Caballeronia sp. TF1N1: one gene and its partner. The main gene of each other region encodes a partner of the protein of the gene in region 2 in a complex. Links are inferred from orthologs where the notes say so. Each region holds a gene or a part of one and is shown on either strand. Other genes may lie near its edges. The genes, in order: LDZ28_RS00505 and fliS.

Region 1 (10,051 bases), 2.7 Mb from region 2 along the record:
GATCATCGAAGGCGCTTCTTTTTCAAGTTCGCGGATCAACGCATCGTCGAGGCGCGCAAGCGGCAGCGCGACGCTCGAATATTCGAGCGTGTCGGCCATGCGGCCCACGCGGTCGTGACGCTTGACGAGTTGATACTTGCCCTGAATCTTCTCGCGCGTGGTTTCCTTCGGCGGCGGAAACGCGTCCTTGATGAGCTTGAACACGTAAGGAAACGAAGGCAGCGTGAACACGATCATCACGAGCCCCTTGATGCCGGGCGCCACGATGAAGCGATCGCTCGAATGTTTCAGATGATGCAGCAGGTCGCGATAGAACAGATTCTTGCCCTGCTTCTGCAAGCCCACCGAGGTATAGATTTCGGCCTTCGGCTTGCCCGGCATAATGCTGCGCAAGAACTGCACATACGCGGACGGCACTTCCATGTCGACGAGAAAGTACGAATGCGAGAAGCTGAAGATGACGAGCAACTGCTCCCGGTTCAAGAGCACGGTGTCGAGCGCCAGCAAGTGCGGCTGCGTGTGACGGATGGCAACCGCGAACGGAAGTAAGGCATCGCCATTGATGATGCGCCCGACGACATATGCCGCCTTGTTGCGAAAGAACAGCGACGAGAGCACGTGAATCTGAAAGTTCGGCGCGGGCGTGAGTTGGCCAAAGGCCTCTTCGATTGCATCCACCACGCAATGCACGTCGCGCGGCAAATCCTCGAACGAAGGCTCCAGCTGAAAGTTCGTGACGATGCGTTCGAGCGTGGCCTGCAGCCCGTCTTTCTCGGGGTAATACGCGCGATACGTCGGCTTGGCGGCGGGCTCGTCGTTCTCGATGTATTCGGTCGAAATGGCGGGCCGCACGAAGATGAAATCGTTGTTGAAATACGAGCGATGCAGGATCTTGCAGCACACCGAGTTGAAGAACGTCTCCGCGCATTCCGGCTGCCGATGCGTCGTCAACAAGCCGATGAAGTGCAGCTTGATCTGCTGCCAGATTTCATCGTCGATGGTCTCGGCGTCGTACTCGTCTTCCAGCGATGTCACGCATTCCGCGACGCGATCGTCATAAGACGCGATGCGGTCGCGTGCGCGTTGCGCGAGCGCTTGCCAGTTGCCTTCCTCGAACAGATGCTTCGCCTCGACTGCCGCTTCGCGAAAGACGCGGTAATGGCGATCGAAGCCTTCGAGTATCGTCTGCGCGACATCGAAGCCTATTTGCGACGAGAGCAGCTTGGGGAAGTGATTCATGTCGGCTGGGCGTCTCGTTGGCCATCATGCGGCTTTGGCTCTGCGGGCGCGCTTTTCGACGCCAGCGGCAAGGAGCGCGCGGCCTTGCTTCTCGTATGTTTCGAGTTCGGCGAGTGTCGTGGTGAGATCGACGAGTTGCCGCTCAAGCACTTCGCGATGCGCCGCGATGGTATCGACAAAAGCCTGCAACTGCCGCGTGCCGCCCGTGGGCGAGTCGTACAAGTCCAGCAGCGTGCGAATCTCCGACAACGTAAAGCCGAGCCGCTTGCCGCGTAGCGTGAGTTTCAGGCGCGTGCGATCGCGTGACGAATACACACGCCGCAGGCCGTTCGCGCCTTCGCGCTCGGGCGCGAGTAGACCGTGGTCTTCGTAGAAGCGAATGGCGCGCGACGTGATGTCGAACTCGCGCGCCAGTTCGCTGATGGTGTAGTGAATTGCTTGAGTCATTGCCGGCGCCGGAGCACGTGATCACACATGCGACGTTAGAATGAGGTTTACGTTATCGTCAACCTGGCGAAATTGCAACGTGGCTTGAACCCGCATTCATGCTCACTTCAGAGGCGCAAAAGAATGAACGCACTCGAACATCAACTCGATTATGTTTTTGCCGACGAATTGCCCGAAGCGGGGCGCGTGAAGGAAGTCGCGCCTGGCCTTTACTGGCTGCGCATGCCTTTGCCGTTCGCGCTCGATCACATCAATCTGTGGCTATTGCGCGATGAGATCGATGGCGTGCAGGGCTGGACCATCATCGATTGCGGCATCTCGAACGAAAATATTCGCGCGAACTGGGAAAGCGTGTTCGACAGCGCGCTCGACGGCTTGCCTGTGCTGCGCGTGATCGTCACGCATTGCCATCCGGATCATCTCGGTCTTGCCGACTGGATCTGCAAGGGTGGGGACAAGGCACGCTGGAACGTGCGTCTCTGGATTGCGCTCGGCGAGTATGCAATGGGCCGCGTGATGGCCGCGGGCGATGGCTCGAACGCGGGCGGCGAGCGCGCGGCGAAGCACTTCGGGGCGCATGGTCTAACGGACGAGGCATCGCTCGATGCATTGAGAAAGCGCGACAGCTATTACCCGACGCTCGTGCCTTCCATCCCCGCCGAGTTCCGCCGTATCCGCGATGGCGACCGCATCGCGATTGGCGGACGCGAATGGCAAATCATTTCGGGCTACGGTCATTCGCCCGAACATAGTGCGCTGTATTGCGCGGCGGACAAGCTGCTCATTTCCGGCGATATGGTTTTGCCACGCATCTCGACGAACGTGTCCGTGTTCGCTATCGAGCCAGAAGGCAATCCGCTTGCGCTATATCTCGAATCGTTGGGACGCTACGAACACTTGCCCGCCGATGTCCTCGCCTTGCCTTCGCATGGCAAGCCGTTTCGCGGCGTGCTCACGCGTATCGGTCAGTTGCGGGACCATCATCGCGCGCGGCTTGCGGAAGTGGTCGAGGCGTGCACGCAGCGTCCGTGCAGCGCGGGAGATATCGTGCCGATCATGTTCAAGCGCAAGCTCGATATCCATCAGATGACCTTCGCACTTGGCGAAGCGCTCGCGCATCTGAACTTGTTGTGTCTGGATGGCACGCTTACGCGCGAGACGGGCGAGGACGGGGTGATCCGGTACTCGCCCGCGTAAAACCCCTCACTGCACCGTCACAGCCCCGAAGTTCTGCCGCCCGAACGGACTCACGTTGTAGCCGCTGACGTTGGCACGCGTGATTGCCGCCGCAGTCGGATAAACGAGCGGAATCCACAGTGCCTGATCGTGGATGATCTTCTGCGCGTCCACATAAGCCTTCGTGCGTTTCGCGACGTCGGAGGTGACCTTGCCATCCGCGATGAGCTTATCGAGTTGCGGGTCGCAGAAGCGCGCGAAGTTGATGCCCGACTTCACCGCATTGCAACTGAAAAGCGGCGAGAGGTAGTTGTCCGGATCGCCGTTATCGCCGGCCCAGCCCATGAAGAGCATGTCGTGCTGGCCCTGCTTGGCTTCCTTGATGAGTTCGCCCCACTCGATGATCTTCACCTGCGCCTTCACGCCGATCTTCGCGAGATCCGCCTGCAGCAGTTCGGCGCCAGCTTTCGGATTCGGATTCAGCACACTACCGTTCGGACGCACCCAGATGGTCGTTTCGAAGCCATTGGGCAAGCCTGCATCCGCGAGCAGTTTTTTCGCGGCATCGGGCGAATACTTGTACGCCGCGATGTTCTTGTCATAGCTCCACGTGTTCGGCGGATACGGGTTCACCGCGGGCGTTCCCGTGTTTTCGAACACCGTCTTCGTATAGGTGGTGCGGTCGAACGCCATGTTAAGCGCCTGGCGCACCTTCGGGTTATCGAGCGGCTTCTTCTGCGTGTTCAGCGCGACGAACGCGGTCATGAATGCGGGCGTCTCGCTAACCTTCAGCGACTTGTCCTTCTTCGCGTCGAGCACGTCCTGCGGCTTCGGCGACAACGCGATCTGACATTCGCCCGCCTTGATCTTCTGCGCGCGCACGGCGGCGTCCGGCGTGATGGCATAAATCAGGCGATCGACTTTAGGCTTCGGCCCCCAGTAGCTCTGATTCACGTCATAACGGATCACCGCGTCTTTCGTATAACTCTTGAGCACGAACGGACCGGTGCCGACAGGCTTGCTGTTCAGATCGACTTGCTGGTTCGCTTTCAGCAGCTTGTCCGCATAATCCGCCGAATAGATCGATGCGAAGCCCATCGTGAGGATCGGCACGAAGGTCGCGTTCTGCTCGTTGAGTTCGAACTTCACCGTTTTGTCATCGACCTTGGTCACGGCCTTGATGAGCTTTACGAGACCCATCGATTGCGCATGCGGAAAGCCGCTCGCGCCCGCGATCTTGTGCCAGGGGTTGCTGTCCGACAACATGCGCTCGAAGGTGAAGACGACATCGTCGGCATTGAGCGGACGCGTCGGCTTGAAGTAGTCGGTGGTCTGGAACTGCACGTTCGGACGCAGATGGAACGTGTAGGTGAGACCGTCGCTGCTGAGCTCCCACTTCTCGGCGAGCGCGGGCGCGACTTTCTTCGCGGCCTCGTCGTATGACACGAGCGTGTTGAAGATGACATCCGCCGACGCGTTGGTCGTGACGAGCGAATTGAACTGCACGACATCGAAGCCGTCCGGGCTCGATTCTGTGCAGATGGTGAGCGGCTTGGCCATTGCGATAAGCGGCGCGGCGGCGAACGTCGCGGCGATGGCGGCAGCGAAAAGTGTGTTGCGCATGAGATCTCCCGTGACCCGGCTGGTCACATTACGATTGTTCTTGTGGCTGGTTTTACCCTGTGCGCGTGTGGCGAGCAAGTAGCGCATCCGCGCGGCTAGGTTAGCGAAGCGCTCGCCGCTCGACAACGAATCGTTGCGCATACGCTTATGCCTCGAACGCGCCGTGCGGGTTGCCGAACCGGGCGGCTCAGGCTACACTGCCCCGGTCTTTGGGGAGTAGCCTTCCTTCCATCAGCGAAGGAGAACGCGTCAACATCCTCGGCCTTGCTGCCGTGGCGCGTTCGACCGGTCGGTGCTGTCGCATTCCGGCGGTTTGGCGAGACCATCGATGCGCTTTGTCGTTCTTGGTCGGACGGCGCATGGCGCATCGTGGTTCGCTGAACGTCCGACCGTGGAATCATCGTGTCCCCACAACTACAAAAATCCCTGTCTCGCTGCGCGCTCATTCGCGCATGCGCGTTGCATCGTTTCCCGCGAGGTGCCGCATGACGATGCTCTTCGTCGAACTCGCGTTGATGCTCGCGGTCATTCTCATCGCATCGGAACTCTTCACCAATGCGCTCGAACATCTCGGCGAACGGCTCGGCATATCGGAGGGCGTGACTGGATCGCTGTTCGCGGCGGTCGGCACGGCGCTGCCGGAAACGACCGTGCCGATCATCGCGCTGCTAGGCGGCACGGCGAGCCGTTCGGTTAACGAAGAAATCGGTGTCGGCGCCATTCTCGGCGCGCCACTCATGCTCGCGACGCTTTCCACTTTCCTGATGACGCTCGCGGTCATCAAATCGCGTGGCTTGCGCGGCCGGATCATGCCCGAGCGCAGCGGCTTCACGCGCGACCTGAACTTCTTTCTCGTCGCGTTCCTGATTGCGGCCGGCGCCATGTTCGTGCCGCATCATGCGTGGCAGGTGCGGGCGATGTTCGCGGTCGGCCTCGTCGGCTTATACGTGATCTACGTGATCACCACGTTCAAGGCATCGGCGAGTCTTGTCGAAAGCGGACACGGCACGGAAGCGCCCGAGCGTCTCTTCATCACGCGCGTGGGTTTGCCGAACGGTATCGGGTCGATCATGCTGCAGTTCCTGATCGGCATCGTGCTGCTCGTCGGCGGGGCGAAGGGCTTCATCCACGGTGTGGAAGGCGTGTCGGCGGCGCTTGGCATATCGCCGCTCTTGCTCTCGCTCATCATCATTCCGATTGCGACCGAACTGCCGGAAAAGGTGAACAGCATTCTTTGGGCGCGACGCGGAAAAGATACGCTCGCGTTCGGCAACATCACAGGCGCGATGGTATTTCAGGGCACCTTGCTGCCGGGCATCGGCATCATGCTGACGCCGTGGGAGCCGCGCGTGGAAGTGCTGACCGGCGTGCTGATCACGCTCGCGGCGGCGGCATGGCTGCGCTTCAACGCGCGCGGCAATGGCGTGGTGTTGTGGGCATTGCTTGGCAATGGCATCTTGTACGCGGCTTATCTGACCTTAACCCTCGGCCGCTGAAGCCTTCGAGCGACGCAAATAAAAAATGCCCGCGCGAGGCGGGCATCAAGAGCGAAGCGCCGCGTCATGTCTGACGCGTTCTTCTCGTTGTTCTTATTAAGGTTATCGGCGCGTTCTGGAAAAACTTTAGAAGCGCGCGGCCTGTTGATATCGTCCGGCGGCTTTCGCCTGATCCATCGACTTGCGGTACGCCGTCGACAGCATGGCTTGCGCGGCGTTCGCACGGCCCATCGTTGCTTCGATGCTCGCCTGAATCCGGCGAATGGTCGCGAGCGATTCAGCCGGCTGATTCGCTTCCACAGCCATCAGGAGCGGCGTGCGCGCCTCTGTGAGTTCGGCCGCGCGCGCCCAGTTTTCTTCGTTGACCGCTGCTTCGATCGCCTCGGTCAGTGCCCAGGCGTGTTGAATCATTTCTTGCTGGTTCATGTTCGTTCCTTACGACTTGTTGCTTGCCAGCGCGCCCGCGCTGTTGGTGCCGCCGAAGAGTGCGGTCAGGTAGCTGCCCTGCGTCGCCATCTGCGACATCAGCGTGTTGAGCGCGGTGAACTGATCGTTGTAGGTCGTGGTCAGTTGCGCCGTGTAGGAAGCGAGCGCGGTTTGCTGGTCCGTGATGCTCGAAAGATCGGCGGTGAGCGCGGTCGTGCGCGTATCGACAATACCGCCTGTCGCGAGAAATCCGGTCAGGCTGTTGTTCAGTTGCGCGGCTACGCCCGTGCTCGAATTGAAGAGCGATGCCACCGCGCCCGAGTTGCTCGACAATGCCGCGGTCAACGCGTCTTCGTCGGTCTTGAGCGTGCCGTCCGGTTGCAGCGTAATGCCGATCGATGCAAGGTTCACCTGGCTCGTGCCGGAACCCACGCCCTTGGCAATCGTGCTGGAAAGGGCGTTGCGAATGGTGTTCATCATCGAGTCGCCGAGCAGCGCGCCGCCTTGCGAACCGGCTGCCTGGGTCGAGTCGAACGAAGTCAGCGACGCGGCCGTCGTGATGAAGTTGTTGTACGCGGTGACGAAGCCATCGATGGCCGTCTTCTGCGTGGCCGTGTCCTGCGCGATGGTCAAGGTCTGCGTCGTCCCGACCGCATCCGACGTGAGATTCAGCGTCACGCCGGACAGCGCCGTCGTGACCGCATTGGTCGAGCTGCTGGCAGGCGTGCCCGCGATGGTGAAGTTGGCGTCCATGCCGGCCGTCGTCTGCGTCCAGTTCGACGAGCTGATGGCCGTCTGCGCCGGAACCGCATTGCCGTTCGAATCTGTCGTGGCGGCGCTCAACGTCGATGCCACGTTGAGTTTGGACAAACCATTGTCGTCGGGCGTCGTGCCGTCGGACTGCATGTTCGGCGTGACCGCCACGGTAATGCCGTTGGCCTGGCCCGTCGACGCCGAGCGCAGCACGAGGTGCGCGCCATCGGTGCCGTTGACGACCGCCGCCGTGATGCCGGGGTTACCGCTTGCCTTGTTGATCGCGGACGCAATGCCCGCGAGCGTGTTGTTCGAAGAGTCGATGCTGATCGACATGTCCTTGCCGCCCACCGACAGCTTCATCGTGCCCGTGCCGAGTTGCGCGGTGCTGGTGAACGCGGTGGAGGTAAGCGATTGCGAGGTGGCGATATTGCTGACCGCGACCGAATAAGTGCCCGCGACCGCGCCGGTGCTGGCCGTGCCGGTCAGACCCTTGCCGCTGCCGGTCGCCGTGAAGGCGCCGAGCGTCGTGCCGTCCGCGAGCGAACTCACCGAGCTTTGCAAAAGCGACAGCACGGACTTGAGCGTGCCGACCGCGGTGAGCTGGGTGTTGTCCTTGGTTTGCTTGGCTGTCAGCGCATCCGTCTGTCCGGCGACCTTCGCGTTGACGATGGCGGTGACGAGCGAGTTCACATCCATCGTGGAGTTGGTCGAGCCACTGATGATCGACTGCGCGGCCTGCTGGACGGCGCTGGTCGGATCGACCGTGGATGCCGAAGTGGTTGCTACCGTGGACATGTATGGCTCCGTTTCTGGCTTCTTGCCGTGAGCGGTTGAAGATGCGTTTTACTGCGCCGTCAGCAGGCGATTCGTCATGAAGGCGCCTCTGGCGGAAATGCAAATCGGGAGGCAAGCCTCCCTGGGTACGTCGCCGGCGCGCCGTGATCGAGACGCGCCGGTTACTGCGTCGGCGATGCTTAGCCGAGGAGCTTCAGAACCTGCTGGGGCATCGAGTTCGCTTGCGCCAGAACCGAGATACCAGCTTGTTGCAGAACCTGAGCCTTCGAGAGGTTCGCGGTTTCTTGCGCAAAGTTCGCGTCGGTGATCTGCGACTGAGCGGACGACAGGTTGGTCGACTGCGCGGTCTGGGTAGCGGCAACCGAGCTGAAGCGGTTCTGCACAGCGCCCAACTGAGCTTGCAGCGAGTTCACTGCGTCCAGTGCGTTGTCGACTGCCTCGATTGCGGACGATGCGCCGTTCGCCTTGCTGATGTCGATTTGCGACACTTGCGGCGGCGTGTTGTTCGCGGTCAGCGCGCCGACTTCGGACGTTTGAGCTGCGGTTGCCGAAGGAACGTTGGTGCTGTTCAGGCTGATGCTCGTGCTGCCTGCGGACAGACCCGTGAACACGTTCGACGAGGCGAACGAGCTGCCGAGTGCCTTGTTGTCCTGGTCGGTGAACGTGTAGCCGCCGGAGCCGTCAGCGATGACGTTGACCGACGTGATCGTTGCCGAGCTGGCAGCTGCGGATGCACCCGTGTCGCCCAGGCTCAGACCGTCGACCGTGCCGATGACCGTGCCCTTCTGCGGGTTGCTGCCGCCGAGCGACAGAGCCGAGACGTTTGCTGCCGAGCCGAGGTCGATCGTGATCGACTGGCCGACGTTCGCGCCAACCTGGAACGTCTTGCTGCCGGCGGTGCCGTCGAGCAGGTTCGTGCCGTTGAACGTGGTTTGCGACGAGATACGGTTGATTTCGCTGATACGCTGCGTCACTTCTTGTTGCAGCGAGGTCTTGTCAGCCGTCGACAGCGAGCCGCTCGATGCTTGCACGGCCAACTGACGGATACGCTGAAGGTTGTCCGTGATCTGCGACAGACCGCTCGAAGCCGTCTGAACCATCGACACGCCGTCGTTCGCGTTCGAAACGCCTTGGTTCAGGCCGTTGATCTGCGAGGTCATGCGCGAAGCGATTGCGAGGCCAGCTGCGTCGTCTGCTGCGCTGTTGATGCGCTTGCCCGACGAAAGACGCGTGATTGCCGACGACAGTGCGCTTTGCGTGCCGTTCAGGTTTTGCTGAGCGACCAGCGAGTTGATGTTGCTATTGATACCGATCATTTTGTTTCTCCGATGAGGCCTGGCGCATTTATCTGAGTTGATAACGCCATCGTTTGGCGGAAGCGTCCGTCGTTTGTTTGTTTGGCCGCTTGTTTAGGTTTTCGGCCCGTGCTAGGCAAACTTTAGTGCTCGATTCGATTTGCCTGATAAATACCTGGAAATCCGTGCTAAAGCTTGCCCAGCGGGGCTCTGCTGCCGATGCTCGCGGTTTTTGAATGCCCCGTCTGAGAGCTTTAACGGCAGACGCAGCGACTTCTTTCGTTAAAAAATTCGCTTCAGACGTCGAACGTGGCCGCAGCCTTGCCGGCGCACCAGCGCTGCCACATCTGGCGCATGCTGGCGGAGAGCGCGCGGGCCACCGTGTCGGGCTGGAACCCCGGCGACTGCAGGCAGCGCTCGCGCATGCCGGCGCGGATCTGCGCGAGTTCTTCGACCCGGCCCGCCCATTCGATGCCCTTCGCGACGAAGTCCGCGCGGTCGCGAGCCACGAAGTCGCCGAGGCCCGTGTTGGAAAGCACCGACGTGCTGCCTCGGCTCGCGATCAGTTCGCCGGGCAAGGTGAGCGTGGGCACGCCCATCCACAGCGCCTGCATGGTGGTGACGCCGCCCGCGTAAGGGAACGTGTCGAGCGCGATATCGGCGTCGAGGTGATGCGCGAGATAGCGCACGAGCGACGAGCGCTGACGAAACTCGAGCCGGCTCACATCGATTCCTTCCTTCTCGAACCAATCGATCAGAATCGTGTGGCTGTTGTCGCGCGGCACGCCTGCGATCAAC
Region 2 (10,111 bases):
CACCATGCCGAGCGCGGGCAACGACAACGTGACGCGCGTGCGCCACGCGCGTTGCTCGCTGGTATCCACTGCGGGACGCGGCTCTCGCGCCACTTCCCAGTCGAAACGCGTCCCCGGCCACGCTTCGCCCTGCCAGCGGAATTGCTCGTTGGCGAGTATGTCGAGTTGCTGACGCACGACCGTGAGCGTCGCTGGATGAATACCCGCATCGAGCGATGCCTGCAGCGCCGATTCATGCTGGCTCGGCTGCGGCGCGGCGGGCGGCGAAGCGGGCGAGGACGGCGCGCTTTGCGAATTCGACAGCGCCAGCGCGGGCGCATCCCGTACCGATGCCGCGAGCGCCGCCGCTTGCTGCGGCGTTTGCGGCATCGCGACGTTATGCGTTTCGGCGTGCAGATCGGACAGATCGGTTTGTGTCGAGGCAAACGCCGGTGGGCGCGTGTCGTCGAAGGCGGCATCGCGCGCGATGCTTTCGTCGCCCGGCAAATCGAGCGGCAAGGTCAGCGCGCGCGGATCGATGCGCGCCTGCGGTTCGCTCGCGAGCGACGCCGTGCTGCGCTGCCCGGCCATCCATTGCACGAGATGCGACTCGTAGAAGAGGCCGCTTTGCGCCACCGTTTTCGCAAGCTCCGATGCCAGCGCGGACGCCGGCAACGGCGGCAGATTCTGGCTCGCCGCACGCGCGGCCGCGACGGCGGCGGCATTGGAGGAGAAAGCGGTATCGAAAAGCCCCGTGGTCAGCGCGGCGAACGCGCTCGCGGGACGCGGCGGTGTCGGCCAGAGCGGGGCATCGCCGAGAATCGCGGGCGCGGCGCCGCCCAGGCGGGAAATGACATCGAGCGTGCGGGCCACGCTCGACAGTTCGGTTTGCGCGGACGCCACCGGAGCGAGCGTCGGCGCGGATGCGCCCGCCGCGGTTCCGGCGGGCGTCGCGACGGACAAGGAAACGCCCGTCTGCGTGGTCGGCTGGCCGGTCGAACCGGCGTTGGCGCGCAGCGCGGACAGAAGGAGCTCGGTCCGGCTGGCGATAATCGTGGCGATCGCGGAATCGAGTCCTGACATGCCGGCATCCTGGAAAGACCGCGCGCGAGGGCCGGGCCAGACGCCGGAAGAGTTTTCCGTCGCAAGCCGCGTTGTCTAGCGCAGTCCGATCATCTTTTTAAGTACGCGCGCCGGGCTGTTGGTCGTGAAGAGCGCGGAAAGACGCGCGAGGCTCGGCGAACTGAGGTCGCGAATCGCGGCATCGTCGGCGAGGATCTTCTTCACGAGGTCCAGCTTGCGCGCACGGGCGGTGTCGTCGAGTTCCGAGCCGGTATCCACGTCCTTCAACCGTTCGATCAACTCGCGATACCTGCCCTGCATCGTCTTCAATTCGCTCCACTCGCCACTGCGCGCCGCAGCCAGCATCTGGCCGGACAGCGCAGCAATCGCCTCGTAGTGCGCGAAATATTCGTCTGTGGTATTCATTCTTGTCAGGCAGTCGCCATGGCTGCCGCTCAGACGGCTGCCGCGGTCGTTCTCGCCACTTCCGGTCCAATGCCGACCCACGCCTCTTCGAGCGTAGCCAGCAGATTGTCCACTTCCACGAGCATCGACTCGTCCTGGTTCAGATTCGCTTCCAGGAGCCGGCGTGCCATGTACGAGTACAGCGCGTCCAGACGCAGCGCGACTTCGCCGCCCGCTTCCTTGTTGAGCGCCTGCTGCAACCCGGTCTCGATGATGTTGATCGCCTTGCTGATCGCCGTTCCGCGCGCGCCCACGTTCTTCTGCTGCAAGTGCATCCGCGCCTGTGCAATCGACTGCCGCGCGCCCTGATAGAGCATCACGATCAGCCGGTGCGGGCTCGCTCCCATCACCCCTGTCTGAACGCCGACGCGTGCATATGCGTTGGCTCCCGCCTGTCCTGGGGAATACATCCGTGGTTCTCCTTATGCGATACCGAATAACGCCCGCGGCACGTGGCGCGCGGTGCTCGGACGACGGCGCAAAGGCCGCTTCGTCCGACCGGTAAGAATCGGTGCTGGCGATCGAACCATCGTTCGCCGTGCTGTTATCGAGGTTATCGGAGAATCGCGGCAAAGCTTTAGGGCGCAAGGCTCTGGGGCCGTATCGGCATGATGGGGACGGATTCGAAACGCACGCGCCAGCCACAGCGCGTTACACCGAAATTTGCATGATGTCGTTGTAGGCCGACACGAGCTTGTTGCGTACTTGCAAGCCGAACTGCATGCCGACGTTGGCCTTTTGCATATCGACCATCACGTCGTTGAGCGAAACGTTCGGCGCGCCGATTTCGAACGCGTGCGCTTCGGACAGCGCCTTCGTCTGGTTGTCGCTGATCTTGCTGATCGACGACTGCAGCGCGTCCGCGAACGTGCCCGCGCTCACCGCGCCCGACTGGCCGATTCCCGCGTCCTGTCCGGATACGGCACCCGTGGCGACCGTGGGGCTGCCGGCGGCCTGCGTCGCCATCGACTGCATTGTGCTCAGCGCGGAGGTGAGCGGATTGATCGGGAAGTTCATGGTGTCTCCGATTGACAAGTAAAGAGCCGGTTCAGCGCCCAAGTGCGAAAGACGCTCGTCGCCGGGTTCGGGGCGGCGTGCGAACGGTCGTCCGAACGCTTTTACCGAGTACGAGAAAGATTAGCAGCGCGGCATTTTCCAAAGCGCTGGAAGAACGGGGGAAACCCGGCTCTATTCGCCGAATCGACTTGCAATCTTCTGCGGATAATCCATCTCGTCAAAAGTCCTCCGGCGCCGCATCACGGGCAGTACGACCGGCCAGAGGGGAACGCAAAAGATTCGGAGCTTCGACGCTAAATGGATACGCCCAACAACTCACTGATCACGCCAGACGCCAGAATGGGCCTGGCAGGCGCGCAGCCTGGCGCCTCGGCGAGCGCCGCGAGCCCCAGCCTCACCGGCGGCGCTGGCGGCGCCGACTTCGGCGGCTTCGCTCAGCGCATGCCGATGCTCTCGCAATTCCGCTCGAACCCGCGCGTGCCGCTCATCATCGCCGTGGCGATTCTGGCGATGGTCGTGGCGGGGCTCGTCATGTGGACGCGCCAGCCCGACTACCGCGTGCTGTTCTCGAATCTCTCCGACCGCGACGGCGGTGCGATCGTCGCCGCGCTCCAGCAGGGCAACATTCCCTACAAGCTTTCCGACGGCGGCGGCGCGATCCTCGTTCCGGCCGAGTCGGTGCACGAAACGCGTCTGCGCCTCGCAAGCCAGGGCTTGCCGAAAAGCGGCTCGGTCGGCTTCGAACTGATGGACAACCAAAAGTTCGGCATCAGCCAGTTCGCGGAGCAGATCAACTACCAGCGCGCGCTCGAAGGCGAACTGGAACGCACCATCGGCGCAATTTCCTCGGTGAAGTCGGCACGCGTGCATCTGGCCATTCCGAAGCCGAGCGTGTTCGTGCGCGACAAGGAACTGCCGACCGCGTCCGTCATGGTCAACCTCTTTCCCGGCCGCGTGCTCGACGAAGGACAGGTTTCGGCGATCGCGCACATGGTGTCGTCGGGCGTGGCGGACATGCCGGTCAAGAACGTGAATATCGTCGATCAGGACGGCAACCTGCTCACGAACCAGAGCGCCGCGAACGGTCTCGACGCATCGCAACTGAAGTACGTGCAGCAGATCGAGCACAACACGCAAAAGCGCATCGACGCGATTCTTTCCCCGCTCTTCGGCGGCGGCAACGCGCATTCGCAAGTGAGCGCGGACATCGACTTCTCGAAGCTCGAACAAACCGCCGAAAGCTACGGCCCGAACGCCAACCCCCAGAACACGTCGATCCGCAGCCAGCAATCGAGCGAATCCAGCGAAACCTCGGGCAGCGGCCCGTCGGGCGTGCCGGGCGCGCTGTCGAACCAGCCGCCGCAGCCGGCATCCGCGCCGGTCACGGGCGGAGCATCGGACGCAACCGGCGCTGCCGCCGCGAAGTCCACGCCGCAGAACCTGCGCAAGGACACGACGACCAATTACGAAGTGGACCGCACCGTGCGCCACTACGAACAGGCGACAGGCGGCATCAAGCGTCTTTCGGTGGCGGTGGTCGTGAACTATCAGCGTCAGGTCGATGCGAAGGGCAACGTCACGATGACGCCGCTCGCCGCCGACAAGCTCGCGCAAGTCCAGCAACTCGTGAAGGACGCGATGGGCTACGACGAGAAGCGCGGCGACTCGGTCAACGTGGTGAACAGCGCGTTCAACTCCGACCAGAACGTGACGCCCGATGTGCCGTGGTGGCGCACGCCGGACATGATCATGCGCGGTATTCAGTTGGCGAAGTACGTGGGCATCGGCATCGTCGCACTGTTCCTGTACTTCAGCATGGTGAAGCCGGCAATGCGCCGCGCCTTCCCCGTGCCGGAACCGGCGGCGCCCTCGCTCAACGCGCCAGACGAACTCTCGCTGCTCGACGGCCCGACGCTCGAAGGCGGCGCCAAGAATGACGATGATGACAAGGATGCCGAGGTAAGTCTCCTCGGTCATGAAAGCAACAAGGCCAAGTTCGATCGCAATCTCGACTACGCGCGCATGGTGGCGCGTCAGGACGCGAGAATCGTGGCGACGGTCGTGAAGAACTGGGTGTCCGATGAACGCTGAAGGTCTCAATAAAGCCGCGCTCCTCCTGATGTCGATCGGCGAGGAAGAAGCCGCCGAAGTTTTCAAGTATCTCGCTCCGCGCGAGGTGCAGAAGATCGGCGCGACCATGGCGGCGCTCAAGAACGTGACGCGCGAGCAGCTCGACAACGTGCTGACCGAATTCGTCAGCGAAGCGGAGCAGCACACCGCGTTGTCGCTCGATTCGAGCGAGTACATCCGCTCGGTGCTCACGAAGGCGCTCGGCGAAACCAAGGCTGGCGCGCTCATCGACCGGATTCTGCAAGGCAGCGATACGAGCGGTATCGAAGGTCTGAAGTGGATGGACTCGGGCGCGGTCGCGGAACTCATCAAGAACGAGCATCCGCAGATCATCGCGACGATCCTCGTGCACCTGGACCGCGATCAGGCTTCGGAAATCGTCTCGCTGCTCAACGACCGTCTGCGTAACGACGTGCTGCTGCGTATCGCCACGCTCGACGGTATTCAGCCCGCCGCGCTGCGCGAACTCGACGATGTGCTGACCACGCTTCTCTCCGGCAGCGACAACCTGAAGCGCGCGCCGATGGGCGGTATCCGCACGGCGGCCGAGATTCTCAACTTCATGTCGAGCAACCATGAAGAGGGCGTGATCAACAACGTCAAGGAATACGACGTGGAACTCGCGCAGAAGATCATCGACCAGATGTTCGTGTTCGAGAACCTGCTCGACCTGGAAGACCGCGCGATCCAGTTGCTGCTGAAGGAAGTGGAATCCGAAACGCTGATCGTCTCGCTCAAGGGCGCGCAGCCCGCGTTGCGTCAGAAGTTCCTGTCGAACATGTCGCAACGCGCGGCCGAATTGCTTGCGGAAGACCTCGATTCGCGCGGTCCGGTGCGTGTGTCGGAAGTCGAGCAGCAGCAACGCAAGGTGCTTCAGGTGGTGCGTAATCTGGCGGAAAACGGCCAGATTCAATTAGGCGGCAAGGCAGAGGATGCATATGTCTAATCCGGCCCAGAACCCGAAGGCGCCGCTCTCCGCGTATCAACGCTGGGAGATGGCTTCGTTCGATCCCGTCACCGTGGACCACAGCGCGGCGGATCAGGCAGCGCTCGAAGCGCATTTGCGCCGCGTCGAGGAAGACGCGCATGCGCAAGGTCTTGCCACGGGTCATGTGGCTGGACAGGCGATCGGGTATCAGGCCGGTTTCGAACAAGGTCACGCCAAGGGTTTCGAGGACGGCCGCAAGGAAGCGCTCGCCGAAGCGGCGCGTCTCGCGGAAATCGCCGATGCGTTCAGGATCGCGCTGCAAGCCGCCGATGCCGCCATCGCGGAAACGCTCGCCGCGCTCGCGGTCGATATCGCGCAGCAAGTGGTGCGGCAGCATCTGGCGCACGATCCGACGGCGCTCGTCACCGTGGCGCGCGAAGTGATCGCGGCCGAGCCGGAACTCACGGGATCGCCGACGCTGATCGTGAATCCCGCCGATTTGCCTATCGTCGATGCGTACTTGCAGGAAGAACTCGGCGCGGCTGGCTGGATGGTGCGGCCCGACCCGCTCGTGGAACGCGGCGGCTGCCGCGCGCACGCGGCGAGCGGCGAAATCGATTCGACCAATGCGTCGCGCTGGGAGCGTGTCGCGGCGGCATTGGGGAGGAACAAGCCGTGGTAAATAGCGCAATGACGCATCGCATCACGCAGGACGGACTAAGCGAGCTGGAGCAGGAAATCGCGCGCGCGTCGTTCGGGCCGGAGGCTGTCGTCGAGGAAGAATCGCCGGAGGAACTCGCTGCGCGGACCATCGCGGAACTCGCGAACATGGCGGGCAATCCGCATATCGACGCCTGGCGCGACAAGCTCGACGCCCTCAAGGCGCGTACCGCGATCGCCAAGCCGCTGCGTCCGTGCGGACGTCTCACGCGCGCCGCCGGCCTCGTGCTCGAAGCGGTCGGACTGAAGATGGGCGTCGGTTCCGAATGCATGATCGAACTGCCGCCGGGCAGCGCCATTCCGACCGCCGAAGCCGAAGTCGTCGGCTTCGCGGGCGACAAACTCTTCTTGATGCCGACCACGGAAATGGCCGGCCTCTTGCCCGGCGCGCGCGTGTATCCGCTGGAAAGCGCGCCGATCAACGATCCGATGGCAGGCGCGAAACGTCTGCCGGTCGGCTGGGAGATGCTCGGCCGCGTGGTCGATGCATCCGGCCGTCCGCTCGACGGACTCGGCCCGCTCGGCGCAAAAGTCGATGCGCCGTTGTCATCGCCGGTCATCAACCCGCTGAATCGCGAGCCGATTCACAAAGTGCTGGACGTCGGCGTGCGCGCAATCAATTCGCTGCTGACGGTTGGACGCGGCCAGCGCATGGGCCTGTTCGCGGGTTCGGGCGTCGGTAAATCGGTGCTGCTCGGCACGATGGCGCGCTACACGAGCGCGGAAGTGATCGTGATCGGACTGATCGGCGAACGCGGCCGCGAAGTGAAGGAATTTATCGAACAGATTCTCGGCGAAGACGGTCTCGCGCGTTCGGTCGTCGTGGCCGCGCCGGCCGACGTTTCGCCGGTGCTGCGCATGCAGGGCGCGACTTACGCGACTTCGCTCGCCGAATATTTCCGCGATCAGGGCAAGCATGTGTTGCTGCTAATGGATTCGCTGACGCGTTACGCGATGGCGCAGCGCGAGATCGCACTTGCGATTGGCGAGCCGCCCGCGACCAAGGGTTACCCGCCGTCGGTGTTCGCCAAGCTGCCCGCGCTGGTCGAGCGTACCGGCAATGGCCCGGAAGGCGGCGGTTCGATCACCGCGTTCTACACCGTGCTCACCGAAGGCGACGACCAGCAAGATCCGATCGCCGATTCGGCCCGCGCCATTCTCGACGGCCATATCGTGCTGAACCGCTCGCTCGCCGAGGCGGGGCATTATCCGGCTATCGATATCGAACAGTCGATCAGCCGCGCGATGACCGCGCTCATCGACGACAAGCATCTCGAACACGTGCGCCTTTTCAAGCAGATGCTCTCGCGTTATCAGCGCAATCGCGATCTGATCAACGTGGGCGCGTATTCCAGCGGCCGCGATGCCCTGCTCGACCGGGCCATCGCGCTTTATCCGCGAATGGAGTCGTTTTTACAGCAAGGCTTTCGCGAGCAGGCGAATTTCGAACCGAGTCTTGGTTTATTGCATCAACTTTTCAACTAGTATTTGCAGCCGCACCTATATTTGTCATAAGTTATTAAAAAAACCGCGCGACCACAGAGACCAACTCGTCCATGTCAAAGAATCTGCCGATCAACACCCTGATCGAACTCGCTCAGGAAGAACTCGACGCCGCGACCAAGAAGCTGGGCAAGCTTCAGCAGGAGCGCAACGAAATCGAGGGGCAACTCAATTCGCTCGTGACGTATCGCGACGAATATCACGCGCGTTTCACGGCGTCGGCGCAGCAAGGCACGACGGCGCAGACGCTGCGTAACTTCCAGGCGTTCGTCGACACGCTGGACTCGGCGATCGCGCAACAGCGCACGTTGCTCGTGATGGCCGACCAGCGCATCGAGGCGGCGAAGCCGGAATGGCGTCTCAAGAAGCAGAAGGTCGGCAGCTACGAGGTGCTCGCGGCGCGCGGCGAGGCGTTGCTCGCCAAGAAGGCGGCGCGCGTGGAACAGCGCGAATCGGACGAGCACGCGGCCAAGGTGCTGCGCATGCGCGCCGAACGCGCCTGAATTTAACTACCGGACTTTTTCGAGGTAACGCATGTCCTCCGTTTCTTCCATCGGCGCGCAGTCGGGCGTTTCGTCATCTTCGGCTGCCAAAAAGCGTGCAGCGGACGCAGGCGCGTCGTTCGGCCTGACGCTGCAGAGCATGACCGACAAGGCCAATGCCGACGCACAGGCAGCCAAGGCGCTGGCGGCGTCGTCCTTGTCCTCGTCCACTGCGGCCAAGTCGAGCGTGCATGACGTGCCGAAGTCCGACGACACCGCGAGCGCCAGCAAGTCGGACGACGCGAGCGACGTGAAGAAGAGCGATAGCGCGACAGACACGCAGGCGTCGTCGTCGGCCGACAAGAGCGGCAAGACGGATTCGACGAAGGAGGCATCGAAGCCTTCGGGCAAGACCGAAACGGCGGATGCGTCCAAGCCTGCCGCCCCGGCAAAGCCCGCGAAAGCGACGGATGCCGCCGATGCGGCCGAGCGCGCGGACGCCGCCCAAGCTGCGAATACCACCGTGTCCGACGTGACCGATGCGGCCGCGACGGCGGTTGCATCGACGGATGACGACAAGACCGCGACCGGCGACACGCACAAGAGCGGCGACGCCAAGTCCGCGCAAGATGCGCTGCAGGCCGCGCTCGCCGCGATGAACAACGTGCCGGCGAATGCCGTGCCGATGAACGCGGCGGCATCGGCGCATGCGGGCGCGGGCGCGGCCACGGGCGCTGGAAAGAGCGACGAGGCGTCGGGCGCCATGGTCGGCGAAGGATCGAAGGGTAATCGCTCGGGCGGCCTGCTCAACGCGCTCGCCGGCGATGCCAGGGACAACGCGGCGCCGGCGACGACCGCGGCACTGGCAAGCGATGCGGCAGCGGTTCAGGCCGCGCTGACCCCGCAAGCCGATGCGGGCAGCGCGGCGTACAAAGCCATCTCGCAGCAAGCCGATGCAGCGGCGCGCGCGGTGGCGATGCAATCGGCATCGGCGGGGTCGGCGGTATCGAGTGCGCAAGGCGAGATGACGGCGGCGACCAGCGCGGCGATTGCGCCGCACGTGGGCGCTGGCGGCTGGGACGATGCGTTCAGCCAGAAAGTCGTGTTCCTCTCGAATTCGCAGCAACAGAGCGCGGAGTTGACGCTCAATCCGAAGGATCTCGGCCCGTTGCAGGTCACTCTGCAGGTTTCCGAGAATCATGCGCACGCGCTCTTCGTGTCGCAGCATGCGCAGGTGCGCGAAGCGGTCGAGGCCGCGATGCCGAAGCTGCGAGAGGCGATGGAAGCCAACGGTATCAGCCTAGGCTCCACCAGCGTTTCGGATGGATTCGCGCGCCAGTCGTCGCAACAGGACCGCGGCGAGGGCCGCTCGTCGTCGGGCAACGGACGCGGCGTGGGCGGTGTTGGCGGCGTCGGCGGTAGCGATTCGGGCGTGGCAAGCACGGTGACGATGCCGGTGCGGCGCACGGTCGGGTTGGTGGATACGTTTGCTTGATGGCCGTGGTGCAATCGATTCGGCTTCTTGGGACGAACCGATTGCAATCACATTGATCAAGCACAGGTTGCGCGTCCTCGCTGACGCGTGATTGCTTTTTCTACTTCCTGCCAAATTCCGTTGAGTGTCACCCGAAGATACAGAACGCTGAGTTCGTGTCGCAGACGGAAGAAAGCAGACGCGTCGCGTTTCAAGAGGAGTTTCCTGACTTCATCGATCACCGTTTGATCATCGAATGAAAGCCAGATCGGCGGCGCTGCAGTTAAGGCGTTCGGACCGCACACTGGAGCGACCTCCCGAAAGAAAATCTTTTTGAGTTCTTTCAATGGA

Evidence for each region.
Region 1: the proteins of fliS (region 2) and LDZ28_RS00505 are in contact, whole or in part, in a crystal structure (PDB 5MAW), measured with the Bacillus subtilis proteins. The link is inferred for Caballeronia sp. TF1N1 from one-to-one orthologs.

The regions. Positions count from the first base shown.
Region 1 is NZ_CP084626.1:99,861-109,911, forward strand. What follows is about bases 7,207-10,051. They hold LDZ28_RS00505 (flagellin), read right to left. Parts: upstream 9,275-10,051; coding sequence 8,138-9,274; downstream 7,207-8,137. Other genes in these bases: fliD (flagellar filament capping protein FliD), read right to left, coding at 7,207-7,958; LDZ28_RS00510 (glycosyltransferase family 41 protein), read right to left, coding at 9,550-10,051. In the rest of the region: aceK (bifunctional isocitrate dehydrogenase kinase/phosphatase), read right to left, coding at 1-1,239; LDZ28_RS00475 (MerR family DNA-binding transcriptional regulator), read right to left, coding at 1,264-1,686; LDZ28_RS00480 (MBL fold metallo-hydrolase), read left to right, coding at 1,810-2,883; LDZ28_RS00485 (ABC transporter substrate-binding protein), read right to left, coding at 2,890-4,485; LDZ28_RS00490 (sodium:calcium antiporter), read left to right, coding at 4,971-5,981; LDZ28_RS00495 (flagellar protein FliT), read right to left, coding at 6,108-6,407; more of fliD, read right to left, coding at 6,417-7,206. UniProt on the Bacillus subtilis protein: Flagellin is the subunit which polymerizes to form the filaments of bacterial flagella. Assembly into flagella requires FliW. Acts as a homeostatic autoinhibitory regulator to control its own cytoplasmic levels.
Region 2 is NZ_CP084626.1:2,789,498-2,799,608, forward strand. What follows is about bases 207-3,111. They hold fliS (flagellar export chaperone FliS), read right to left. Parts: upstream 1,917-3,111; coding sequence 1,497-1,916; downstream 207-1,496. Other genes in these bases: LDZ28_RS13095 (flagellar hook-length control protein FliK), read right to left, coding at 207-1,062; LDZ28_RS13100 (flagellar protein FliT), read right to left, coding at 1,138-1,467; fliE (flagellar hook-basal body complex protein FliE), read right to left, coding at 2,158-2,523; fliF (flagellar basal-body MS-ring/collar protein FliF), read left to right, coding at 2,821-3,111. Outside these bases: more of LDZ28_RS13095, read right to left, coding at 1-206; more of fliF, read left to right, coding at 3,112-4,614; flagellar motor switch protein FliG, read left to right, coding at 4,604-5,599; flagellar assembly protein FliH, read left to right, coding at 5,592-6,263; flagellar protein export ATPase FliI, read left to right, coding at 6,272-7,786; flagellar export protein FliJ, read left to right, coding at 7,858-8,307; LDZ28_RS13140 (flagellar hook-length control protein FliK), read left to right, coding at 8,339-9,781; LDZ28_RS13145 (hypothetical protein), read right to left, coding at 9,838-10,111. UniProt on the Bacillus subtilis protein: Essential for filament assembly. May act as a facilitator of flagellin (hag) secretion. Antagonizes translational repressor CsrA indirectly.